3 regions of the Kitasatospora sp. NPDC034035 genome follow, and region 2 is predicted to be linked to each of the others. Evidence: predicted binding sites of a transcription regulator. Region 2 holds the regulator's gene; each other region holds the start of a gene.

The links. The regulator HrcA, encoded in region 2, represses chaperone genes, less so after heat shock. The targets are predictions, from matches to a motif close to TTNGCACTCNGNNNNNCNGAGTGCNAA.
Region 1: the regulator HrcA is predicted to act here: its motif matches at 1,900-1,926, upstream of groES (co-chaperone GroES).
Region 3: the regulator HrcA is predicted to act here: its motif matches at 1,806-1,832, upstream of ACZ52J_RS07675 (FmdB family zinc ribbon protein).

The regions. Positions count from the first base shown of each region.
Region 1 covers NZ_JBVISA010000003.1:265,317-269,318, reverse strand. The annotation lists gene groL (chaperonin GroEL) at 1-1,339, opposite strand, end outside; gene groES (co-chaperone GroES) at 1,454-1,759, opposite strand; gene ACZ52J_RS06180 (hypothetical protein) at 2,009-2,323, shown strand; gene ACZ52J_RS06175 (THUMP-like domain-containing protein) at 2,320-3,516, shown strand; gene ACZ52J_RS06170 (polysaccharide deacetylase family protein) at 3,549-4,002, opposite strand, start outside.
Region 2 covers NZ_JBVISA010000012.1:124,694-128,695, reverse strand. The annotation lists gene ACZ52J_RS19035 (16S rRNA (uracil(1498)-N(3))-methyltransferase) at 1-107, opposite strand, end outside; gene dnaJ (molecular chaperone DnaJ) at 233-1,372, opposite strand; gene hrcA (heat-inducible transcriptional repressor HrcA) at 1,450-2,484, opposite strand; gene htpX (zinc metalloprotease HtpX) at 2,798-3,718, shown strand; gene pspAB (PspA-associated protein PspAB) at 3,785-4,002, shown strand, end outside.
Region 3 covers NZ_JBVISA010000004.1:183,250-187,251, forward strand. The annotation lists gene ACZ52J_RS07655 (sigma-70 family RNA polymerase sigma factor) at 1-30, shown strand, start outside; gene ACZ52J_RS07660 (hypothetical protein) at 154-453, shown strand; gene mscL (large conductance mechanosensitive channel protein MscL) at 470-889, opposite strand; gene ACZ52J_RS07670 (hypothetical protein) at 920-1,192, opposite strand; gene ACZ52J_RS07675 (FmdB family zinc ribbon protein) at 1,498-1,794, opposite strand; gene ACZ52J_RS07680 (MFS transporter) at 1,933-3,321, opposite strand; gene ACZ52J_RS07685 (potassium/proton antiporter) at 3,699-4,002, opposite strand, start outside.

The sequences.
Region 1 (4,002 bases), on a different contig from region 2:
GCGCCTTGCGGACGACCGCGACACCGGTCGCCTCGTCACCCGACAGGCCCAGGCCACCGTCCAGCACCTTGGCGGCGTGGACCAGGGAGGCGCCACCGCCGGCGACGATGCCCTCCTCGACCGCGGCACGGGTCGCCGAGATGGCGTCCTCCAGGCGGTGCTTGCGCTCCTTCAGCTCCACCTCGGTGGCGGCGCCGACCTTGATGACGCAGACGCCGCCGGCCAGCTTGGCCAGGCGCTCCTGCAGCTTCTCGCGGTCCCAGTCGGAGTCGGTGGCGGCGATCTCACCCTTGATCTGGGCGACGCGGCCGGCCACGGCCTCGGTGTCACCGGCACCGTCGACGACGGTGGTCTCGTCCTTGGTGATGGTCACGCGGCGGGCGGTGCCCAGCACGTCCAGGCCGACCTGGTCGAGCTTGAGGCCGACCTCCTCGGAGATGACCGTGCCGCCGGTCAGGGTGGCCAGGTCGCCGAGGATCGCCTTGCGGCGGTCGCCGAAGCCCGGGGCCTTGACGGCGACGGCGTTGAAGGTGCCACGGATCTTGTTCACGACCAGGGTCGACAGCGCCTCGCCGTCGACGTCCTCGGCGATGATCAGCAGCGGCTTGGTGGCACCGCCCTGCAGGATCTTCTCCAGCAGCGGCAGCAGCTCCTGGATGGAGGAGATCTTGCCCTGGTTGATCAGGATGTACGGGTCCTCCAGGACCGCCTCCTGCCGCTCCGCGTCGGTGACGAAGTACGGCGACAGGTAGCCCTTGTCGAACTGCATGCCCTCGGTGAAGTCCAGCTCCACGCCGAAGGTGTTCGACTCCTCGACGGTGATGACACCGTCCTTGCCGACCTTGTCGATCGCCTCGGCGATCAGCTCGCCGACCTGGGTGTCCTGCGCGGAGAGGGACGCGACGGCGGCGACGTCGTCCTTGCCCTCGATCTCGCGGGCGATGGAGAGCAGGTGCTCGGAGACGGCGGCGACGGCCTTGTCGATGCCCTTCTTCAGGGCGGCGGGGCCGGCACCGGCGGCGACGTTGCGCAGACCCTCGTTGACCAGGGCCTGGGCCAGCACGGTGGCGGTGGTGGTGCCGTCACCCGCGACGTCGTTGGTCTTGGTGGCGACCTCCTTGACGAGCTGCGCGCCAAGGTTCTCGTACGGGTCGTCCAGCTCGACCTCGCGGGCGATGGTGACACCGTCGTTGGTGATGGTCGGGGCGCCGAACTTCTTGTCGATGACGACGTTGCGGCCCTTGGGGCCGATGGTCACCTTGACGGTGTCGGCCAGCTTGTTGACACCGCGCTCCAGCGAGCGGCGGGCGTCCTCGTCGAACTGCAGGATCTTCGCCATGTTCCCTATTCCCTCGGGGCTGCGGCCGGCCCGGCCGCCGAACTACGTGAACCAACAACCACGCCCCGGGCCACTGTCACGAAGGACACGGATCCGGGGCGGGTCGGGGACGACTTACTTCTCGATGATGGCGAGAACGTCGCGAGCGGAGAGCACCAGGTACTCCTCGCCCTGGTACTTCACCTCGGTGCCGCCGTACTTCGAGTACAGGACGATGTCACCCACGGCGACGTCGAGCGGCAGACGCTGGCCGTCCTCGAAGCGGCCCGGGCCGACGGCCAGGACGACGCCCTCCTGGGGCTTCTCCTTGGCGGTGTCCGGGATAACCAGGCCGGAGGCCGTGGTGGTCTCGGCGTCGAGCGGCTGGACCACAATGCGGTCCTCGAGCGGCTTGATGGCAACCTTGCTGCTGGTGGTCACGTCCGAGCTCCCCTTCGGAGATTACGGGGTTTTCTAACGGGTAGGGCGAGCCTGCGGGTCTGCCGTCGCGGGGGTCAGACACACGTTCTCGCATTAGCACTCCCCCGGTGGGGAGTGCCAAGGACGACCATAGGCCTGTGTTAGCACTCAGTCAACCAGAGTGCCAACGACGCGCCCGTGAGGTCCGGGAATGACGGATGAGTACTCGTACTCATGTGCGCCCGGCCGACCGCTCGACACACTCGTGCCATGACCGATACCCCGGTACGCGTAGGACCGTCCCGCACCGACGACATCCTGCTCTCCGCGGTTCTCCTGCCGGTGCTCGCGGTGATCCCGCTCGTCGCGTTCTGGCTGACCCTCCGGCTCGGCTTCGCCGCCACGGACGCGGCGGACGTGATCGTCCCCGTCGGGCTGCTCATCGGCGTGGCCGCCGGCCTCGGGGGGCCCCTGTCCGTCGCCTTCCGTACCCGGCGTGCCGGGTACGCGGTCCTGCCGGCCGCCGCCGCCGTGGCGCCCTTCCTTGTGCCGGGCTGGGCGATGGCGGGCTACCCCGGCCTGTGACCGGCGAGAATGGCCCCGTGGACACCGAGAACCTCCAGCCGCTGCTGACGCCCGAGGGCCAGGCCCTGCTCGCCGAGTTGCGCGAGTTCACCCCCGAGGAGGAGCTGGCGCTGGCCACCCGGCTGCGGCGGGAGCACCCGGCGGAGCTGGTGTCGGCGGCCTTCGGGCAGGCGCGGCTGCGGCAGCGGGCGCGGGCGAAGTTCGGGGCGGACGCCGACCTGATGTACTTCACGCCCAACGGGGTCGAGCAGTCCACCCGGCGCAGCGTCGCCGAGTGGCGGGCGCGGCGGTTCGCCGAGCTGGGCGTGCGGCGGCTGGCGGACCTGTGCTGCGGCATCGGCGGGGACGTGCTGGCGCTGGCCCGGGCGGGCGTCGAGGTGCTGGCCGTCGACAAGGACCCGGCGGCCTGCGCCGCCACCGCCGCGAACGCCGCCGCGCTGGGCCTGGCCGAGCTGGTCGAGGTGCGCTGCGCGGACGTCGCCGACGTGGACGTGGCCGGCTACGACGCGGTGTTCACCGACCCCGCCCGGCGGACCTCGCGCGGCCGGGTGTTCGACCCGGAGGCGTACGCCCCGCCGCTCTCCTGGGCGGTCGCGGCCGGCCGGCGGGCCCCGATCGGGGCGCTGAAGGTCGCGCCGGGCATCCCGCACGAGGCCGTCCCGGCGGACGCCGAGGCCGAGTGGGTGTCCGACCACGGCGACGTCAAGGAGGCGGTGCTCTGGTTCGGCACCAAGGCCGCCCACCCGCACCGCGCCACCCTGCTGCCGCAGGGCGCCGTCCTGACCGGCGGCGACCTGCCCGACCCGCCGGCCGGCCCGGTGGGGCGCTACCTGTACGAGCCGGACGGCGCGGTGATCCGGGCGCACCTGGTGGCCGAGGTCGCCGAGCAGGTCGGCGGCCGGCTGATCGACCCGAAGATCGCCTACCTGACCTCGGACGAGCTGGTCGCCACCCCGTACGCGCACGCCTTCGAGCTCACCGACGTGCTGCCCTTCCACATCAAGAAGCTGAAGGCGCTGCTGCGCGAGCGCGGGGTCGGCACGGTGGTGATCAAGAAGCGCGGGATGGCGATCACCCCGGAGGAGCTGCGCCGCCAGCTCAAGCCCTCCGGCCCGAACACCGTCACGGTGATCCTCAGCCGGACCGACCACGGCCCGCTGATGATGCTGGGGCAGCCGGTCCGCGCGTCGTAGCGGCCTACGGGGCCCTACGGGGCCTACGCGGACTACGAGGCGGGGGCCTGGATGTAGTCCTCCAGCCGGGCCACCGAGAAGCCCTGCTCCTGGATCCGGGCCAGCAGGTCGCCGAACATCTGGGTCATCGTGGCGCCCTTGAGCTCCTTGGGGCCGCGGAAGTGCGCCAGGATGATGTCGCCGGGCTTCAGCTTCTTGTCCCCGGCCTGGTACTGCATGTCGTGGATCTGCATCGATTCGCGCCACAGCACGATCGCGCGCGGGCCGCACTCCTGCACCGAGGTGTTGAGCGTCGGGGTGTTGGCGCCGTCGCCGAACGGCGGGCGGAACAGCAGCGGGGCGGTGCCGTACTGCTGGGTGAGCGCGGCCTGGTCGTCGCAGATCTCGGACTTCTGCTTGTCCGGCGACAGCTTGCTCATCACCGGGTGGGTGACGGTGTGGTTCTGGATGTGGTTGCCCAGCGCCTGGAGCGGCTTGAAGTAGCCG
Region 2 (4,002 bases):
TTCACCGCGGCCGCGTGCCGCCCCTCCGGGCCGTCCAGGCGCACGACGGTGCCGGGCGCGGCGGCGACGATCCGCTCGGTCTCGACGACGAAGACGGGTGCGGTCATGCGGGGGAACCTTTCCGGGGTGCGGCCTGCGGGCTGAGGCCTGAGGCCCGGGTGCGGCCTACGGCCTGAGGGGGGACACGCGAAAGAGGTGCCGGGGTGGGCCCCCGGCACCCCTGCGCGGACGGCTACCGGCCGTTGAAGGCGTCCTTCAGCCGGGAGAACAGGCCCTGCTGGCCCGGCGCGAACTGGCCGGACGGCTGCTCCTCACCGCGCAGCACCGCTAGGCGGCGCAGCAGGTCCTCCTGCTCGGCGTCGAGCTTGCTGGGCGTCTTCACCTCGACATGCACTATCAGGTCGCCCCGGCCGCCCCCGCGCAGGTGGGTGATGCCCCGGCCGTGCAGCGGGATCGACTGGCCGGACTGGGTGCCGGGCCTGATGTCGACCTCCTCCAGGCCGTCCAGGGTCTGCAGCGGCACCCGGGTGCCGAGCGAGGCCGCCGTCATCGGGATGGTGACGGTGCAGTGCAGGTCGTCGCCGCGCCGCTGGAAGATGGTGTGGGTGGTCTCGGCGATCTCGACGTACAGGTCGCCGGCCGGGCCGCCGCCGGGGCCGACCTCGCCCTCGCCGGCCAGCTGGATCCGGGTGCCGTTGTCGACACCGGCCGGGATCTTGACGGTCAGGGTGCGACGGGCGCGGACCCGGCCGTCGCCGGCGCACTCCGGGCACGGGGTCGGCACGACGGTGCCGAAGCCCTGGCACTGCGGGCAGGGACGGGAGGTCATGACCTGGCCCAGGAAGGACCTGGTGACCTGGGAGACCTCGCCCTTGCCGCGACACATGTCGCACGTCTGGGCGGAGGTGCCGGGGGCCGCGCCCTCGCCGCTGCACGTGGTGCAGGTGACGGCGGTGTCGACCTGGAGCTCCTTGGTGGTGCCGAAAGCGGCCTCCTCCAGGGTGATCTCCAGCCGGATCATGGCGTCCTGGCCGCGGCGGGTGCGCGAGCGCGGGCCACGCTGGCCGGCCGCGGCGCCGAAGAAGGCGTCCATGATGTCGGAGAAGCCGAAGCCCGCCGCGCCGGCGCCGAAACCGCCCGCGCCACCGCCGCCCGGCGACAGCGGGTCACCGCCGAGGTCGTAGACCTGGCGCTTCTGCGGATCGGAGAGCACCTCGTAGGCGGCGTTGATCTCCTTGAACCGCTCCTGCGTCTTCGGGTCCGGGTTGACGTCCGGGTGCAGTTCGCGTGCCAGGCGCCGGAACGCCTTCTTGATCTCGTCCTGCCCCGCATCCCGTCGGACGCCGAGTACCGCGTAGTAGTCCGTGGCCACCAAATGCTCCGCTTGTTCCGCCTGTAGTAGTGCTGCGACTGGTTACCGCGCGTCATCTCCAGGACGCGCGGTCTTTGCTACGACTCGGCCAGGATCTGACCCACGTACCGCGCCACCGCGCGCACCGCCCCCATTGTGCCCGGGTAGTCCATCCGGGTCGGGCCGATCACACCCAGTTTGGCCACGCTCTCGTCGCCCGAACCGTAACCGACCGACACGACCGAGGTGGAAATCAGCCCTTCGTAGGCGTTCTCCCGCCCGATCCGGACCGTCATCGCGGCGTCGTTGGTCTCACCCAGGAGGCGGAGCAGGATGACCTGCTCCTCCAGGGCCTCCAGCACCGGCTGGATGGTGAGCGGGAAGTCGTGGCCGAAGCGGGTCAGGTTGGCCGTGCCGGCCAGCATGATCCGCTCCTCGTTCTGTTCCGCGAGCGTCTCGAACAGGGTCGCCAGGACCGTGCTGACGGTCGGCCGGTCGGCCTGCTCGAACATCGCCGGCAGTTCCTCCAGCAGCCCCGGGACCTCCGGGAGGCGGCGGCCGGCGGCTCTGGTGTTGAGCGCGGCCCGCAGGTCCGCCAGGACCGTCTCGCCGACCGTGCCCGGGCAGTCGACCATCCGCTGCTCGACCCGGCCGGTGTTGGTGATCAGCACCAGCATCACCTTCGCCGGGGCCAGCGCCACCAGCTCGATGTGCCGCACGGTGGACCGCGTCAGCGACGGGTACTGCACCACCGCGACCTGCCGGGTCAGCTGGGCGAGCAGCCGCACGGTGCGCGCGACCACGTCGTCCAGGTCGACCGCGCCGTCCAGGAAGTGCCGGATCGCCCGGCGCTCGGGGGCGCTCATCGGCTTGACCTCGGCGAGCTTGTCGACGAAGAGGCGGTACCCCTTGTCGGTCGGGATGCGGCCGGCGCTGGTGTGCGGCTGGTGGATGTACCCCTCCTCCTCCAGCGCCGCCATGTCGTTGCGGACGGTCGCCGGCGAGACCCCGAGATTGTGCCGCTCCACCAGGGCCTTGGACCCGACGGGCTCCTCGGTGCCCACGTAGTCCTGCACGATCGCGCGGAGCACGGCGAGCTTGCGGTCGTCCAGCTGGCGGACCTCACCGGCCATGGGGCACGCACCTCCGTCTTCGCTCGTTGTCCGTCTGTGTCCCTGGGTGCTGCTGCCGGCCGTTCCCGGAAGGTCCGGCCTCGGCACCTTGGCACTCTGAACACACGAGTGCCAGAACCGTACCTGCCAGTGTAAGGCCCGGGTCCTGCCGCAGGAACGGCCGGACCGGCGTGATCCTTCCCGCAGTTCCAGGTACGGCCCGCGGGGCGGCCACCGTTCACGGGTTCCCGTCACGGGTTCCCGGCGCGCGAGTGGTGCCACGAGGCCGTCCGGGTGGCAGCATCGAAGGCGACGGCGAATGGAGGAGCAAGCGATGTCGAGCTCGGGCCAGCACACCCGTTTCGCACCCGACCGCGGCCTGACCGGCCGCATGGTCGCGACGATGTTCGTGATCGGGCTGCTGTACGTCGGTTTCACCGGCCTGCTGATCGCGCTGCTGCGCGGCGCCTGGCCGCTGATCGTCCTGATCTCCGGCGGGCTGTTCGTGGCCCAGTTCTGGTTCAGCGACAAGATCACCGAACGGGCCATGGGCGCCCGCCCGGTGTCCCCGGAGGAGTTCCCCCAACTGCACGGCACGATCGACCGGCTCTGCGCCCTGGCCGACATGCCCAAACCCCGCGTGGCGGTCGCCGACAACGACATGCCCAACGCCTTCGCCACCGGCCGCAACTCGCAGAACGCGGTCGTCTGCGTCACCACCGGCCTGCTGCGACGCCTGGAGCCCGAGGAACTGGAAGGCGTCCTCGCCCACGAGCTGTCCCACGTCGCCCACCGGGACGTCGCGGTGATGACCATCGCCGGCTTCCTCGGCGTACTCGCCGGCGCGATGACCCGCATCGCCGTGTACGGCGGATTCATGGGCGGCGGCCGCAACAACAACGACCAGAACGCGGCCATCGTCGCGCTGATCATCCCGCTGGTCTCGATGGTCGTCTACGCGATCAGCTTCCTGCTCACCCGGCTGCTCTCCCGCTACCGCGAACTGGCCGCCGACCGCGCCGCCGCCCAGCTCACCGGCCGGCCCAGCGCCCTCGCCTCGGCCCTCACCAAGGTCACCGGGCAGATCGCGGCCATCCCCAGCAAGGACCTGCGCCAGGCGCAGCCCTACAACGCCTTCTACTTCGCCCCCGCGCTGAACGCCCGGGAGACCGCCTCCCAGCTGCTCTCCACGCACCCGACGCTGGAGAAGCGGCTGGAGCAGCTGGCGAAGATCTCCGAGCAGCTCGGCCACTGAACCCCCGCCGACCCTCCGCCGACCCCTGCAGACCCTCCGCCGACCTCCGCTGACGAAAGGACCGCCGTGGGAATCCTGGACGCCCTGTTCGGCCGCACCAAGCCCGTCAAGCCCGACCTGGACCAGCTGTTCGGCGTGCCGTCCGCCGCACTCACCCTGGAGGCCGGCGCCGCGTTCACCCCCACCGGGCTCGGCTCGGTCTGCTTCGCGGCCGTCGAAGGCGCGGCCTTCGTCCAGGTCGAACAGCAGGTACGGGCGCTGCTGGACGCCGACACCGAGCGCGG
Region 3 (4,002 bases), on a different contig from region 2:
GCCGACCACGCGGGCTTCGAAGCCGCCTGACCGGAAGGCCTGTCGAGCCCCCGACCGGGTCCTGGTGCGGAGCGCTCCGCACCAGGACCCGAGGCGTGCCACGGGGCTCTTAGGCTGGAGGGGCAGGACGAGGCGAGCAACGGAGTGGACAGGGTGAGCGAGCAGGAACAGGACCGGCCCACGGACCAGGCTCAGGACCGCCAGGCGCAGGCCGAGGACGACCAGGCCCAGGACCGGGACCGCGAGGAGCAGGACCGCCAGGGCCAGGACCAGGGCGGGGAGTCGCAGGAAAAGCCCGCGGCCAAGGCCCGGCTGGTCTTCCGGGACCCGTTGGACCAGCAGTCCCGGGACGACACCGACGCCGGCTGGGGCGGGCGCTCCGGGGCGGGGGAGAGCGGCGGGCGGGGGCTGGACTGGTACCTGAGCCAGCGCCCGCCGCACCACGGGGACTGAGGACGGGCGAGCGCGGTCAGCGCAGCGGCGCGACCAGCGCGTCGCGGATCTCGGTCAGCAGTTGGACCTCCTTGGCCTCTGCCTCCGCCGCCGTCTCGGCGAAGGACTTGCGGCGGGCCGCCATCCTGTTCATGGGCACGATCAGAACGAAGTAGACGACGGCCGCGGTGATCAGGAACTGCAGGACGGCGCTGAGCACCGATCCCCACAGGATGAGGATTCCGGACGTGACCTCACCGGTCGTGCTCACCTCGCAGGGCCCCTTGAGGCAGGAACTGTAGGAACCCAGGTCCTTCGTTCCGAACACACCGACAATCGGATTGATCACGCCTTTGACGAAGGCGTTGATGATATTGGTGAAAGCCGCACCGATGACCACGGCGACGGCGAGTTCGACGACATTTCCACGCAGTAGGAATTCCTTGAAGCCCTTCATGCCGCCTCGAACGACGAAGTCGTTTCCGGGTTACGGGTGATCTTCCGAAGCTCCGGATTGACAACCCGTCCGGCCCAGCGCGCCCCCGCCGGGCGGCGGCAGACCGGCCCGCGCGGGCCCGAGCGCGAGCGCGGCCGCCACGGCGAGCAGCACCAGCGCGGGCACCCCGGCCCGCCGCCGCACCGCGCTGCGCCAGCGGTGCCACCCGCCGCACCCGCGCCGGATCGGCGGAAAGCTCGGCACCTCCTGCCGGGGCGGCACGGCGGGCGCGGGCAGCGGGACGGAGAAGCTCACGGTCGTCATCGACGCACCTCCGAAAGGTCCGGCAGCCGACCCCCGGTGGACCGGCTGACGACCCCCACGATGCGCCGTCGGGGCGGACTCGGAAAGCGGTTTCCCTCAGGCTGTGGACAAACCGCCCCCTGTGGACAAGTTCGTACACTCGCGCGAGTGGATCCGACTCTTCCGCGGTGACAAAAGCGGTGTGAAAAGACGCGGAGAGACGGGGAAGGGCGCGAAAAGGCCCGCCGCCCCCGCAGGAATGCGGGGCCGACGGGCCTTTCCGAGGGCTGCTGGGCGCCCGGGTCGTTCCGTCCCGGGGCCGGGGATCAGCTCGCGGCCGGAGCCGGGCTGGACGGCGCCGAGGAGCCCGTGCTCGAAGTGGGCGCCGGGGTGGACGACGTCGACGAGGTCGACGAAGACCCGGAGCCGACCGAGCTGCTGGAGGAGGAGCGGCTGTCGGTCCGGTAGAAGCCGGATCCCTTGAACACGACACCCACCGCCGAGAAGACCTTGCGAAGCCGTCCCTGGCAGTCGGGGCACGTGGTCAGCGCCTCGTCGGTGAACTTCTGCACCGCCTCCAGGCCGTTGCCGCACTCGGTGCACTGGTACTGGTACGTGGGCACTTGTCTTCCTCCTGGCACTCTCGCCTTATGAGTGCTAACGATGGTCAATGATGCGGCATTCCGCTGGATCAGTCCAGCGACTCCGGTGTGAGATGCGACCGGCCTCGGCCTGGTCTCGGCTGCCGGACCACCGCTCGCTCAGCCCTTGGCCGTGCCCACCAGCTGCGCAGCACCCCCGCGCTCCCCGGAGGCCGCTTCGGAAGCCGACGCGGAGGCCGCTCCGGAGGTCGCGACGATCCGGCCGCGCCCCGCGCTCGGCGCCACCAGCAGGTGTCGCAGCGAGAACAGCGTGACCAGCCCCAGTCCGGCGCCGATCAACGGCACCAGGAAGCCGGTGGACGGCCCGTGCCCGTCGATCAGCTTCCCGGCCGCCATCGAGCCGACCGCCAGGCCCAGCCCGATGGCACCGGTCAGCCAGGTGAAGGCCTCCGTCTTGGCGCCGTCCGCGACCAGCGTCTCGACCAGGGTGTAGCCGCTGATCAGGGTCGGCGCGATGGCCAGACCGCAGACCAGCCCGGCCACGGTGAGAGCGACCAGGTTGGGCATCGCCCACAGCGTGGAGCAGCCCAGCACCAGCAGCGCGTAGCTGATCAGCATCCGCTGCTGGACGGGCCGGCGCCAGGCGATCACGCCGTACAGCACGCCGGCCAGCATGGAGCCGCCCGCGAAGATCCCGTAGACGGTGCCGCCCGCGGCGTGCTGTCCGACGGAGTCGGCGAAGGCGTTGACCGAGACCTGCATGCCGCCGAACACCGCGCCGACCCCGAGGAAGGTCCCGGCGAGCAGCCGGACGCCGGGGGAGGCGAGTGCCGAGGCGCGCTTGGTGCCGGGCTGCTGCACGATCCGGGCGGGGGCGGTGCGCCGCTGGGCGGCGAAGGCCAGGCCGCCCGCGACGGTCAGCGCGGCCTCGGCGACCAGGGCGGCCGCCGGGTTGGCGAGGGCGGCGATGCCGGAGGCCAGGATCGGGCCGATCACGAAGGTGAACTCGTCGGTCACGGACTCGAAGGCGAACGCGGTGCTCACCCGGGCCGCCGAGGCGTCGGAGGGGCCGTCGGCGGTGAACCGGGCGATCCAGCGGGCCCGGACCATCGCGCCGATCTGCGGCACGCTCGCACCGGCCGGCACGGCGGCCAGGAACAGGCTCCAGGCCGGGGCGTGCCCCAGTGCCAGCGCGATCAGGGCGCCGACCGAGGCCCCGTGCACGAGGACGGTCGGGACCAGCACCGCGGACTGCCCGTACCGGTCGGCCAGCCGCCCGGTCTGCGGCCCGATCAGGGCCTGGGCGACGGCGGCGACGGCGGTGACGGTACCGGCAGTGCCGTACGAGCCGTGGGTCTGGGTGACGAGCAGCAGGATGCCCATGCTGAGCATCGCGTAGGGCAGTCGCGCGACGAGGGCGGGGGCCAGGAAGGTCCAGGCCCCGGGGGTGCGCAGCAGCTCGCCGTACCCGACTCGGGTGGGGGTCCGGGCTGCGGTGGTGTCCGCGGTGGTGTCCGCGGCGCGGTCGACCGTTCGGCGGGCCGTCACGGTCGGTCCTTCCTGCTGCCTGGTAGCGCGGCAGGGCATGGGGTGGCCCCGACGGCGCCGAGAGTCGTCCTCTCGCGCGTCGACCGGGGTGATACCGGGTCGGCCCGGTGTGGTTGCCGGGGGTGGACCGCGGCCGCCGAGCGGTCGCGCCAACTCTGCGTCAGGCAGATGCTGGGGTGTTCTGAGCGGTGGTTATACGGCGTGGTCGAACCAGCATACAGTTACGCGCGTAGATCCCGCTAGTCCACCCCTTTCCCGGCGACCCCGGAACGCCCCGGGCACCCCGAATACCCCACCCGCCCCGAGCGCCCCGACCACCCCACCGCCCCGAGTACCCCAGAGCCCCACCCGCCCCAGTGCCCCGGAGGCATCCGGGCTCACCGCCCGTTGAGCCACCCCGCGAGCTTGCCGCCCCTGTCCACGGCCCGCAGCCGCCGCTCCGCCGCCTCGCCGACCTCGTCCGTGGTGACCACCAACAGCTCGTCCCCGCCGCGCAGCACCGTCGCCTTGTCCGGCACGAAGGAGTTGCCCTCGCGCACGACGAGGGTGACCGCCGCGCCCTTGGGCAGCCGCAGCTCGCCGATCTCCACGCCGGACATCCGGGAGGTGGGGGAGAGCGCGACCGACAGCAGGTGCCCGTGCAGCTTCTCCAGCGGGGCGGACTCGATGCCGAGGTCCTGG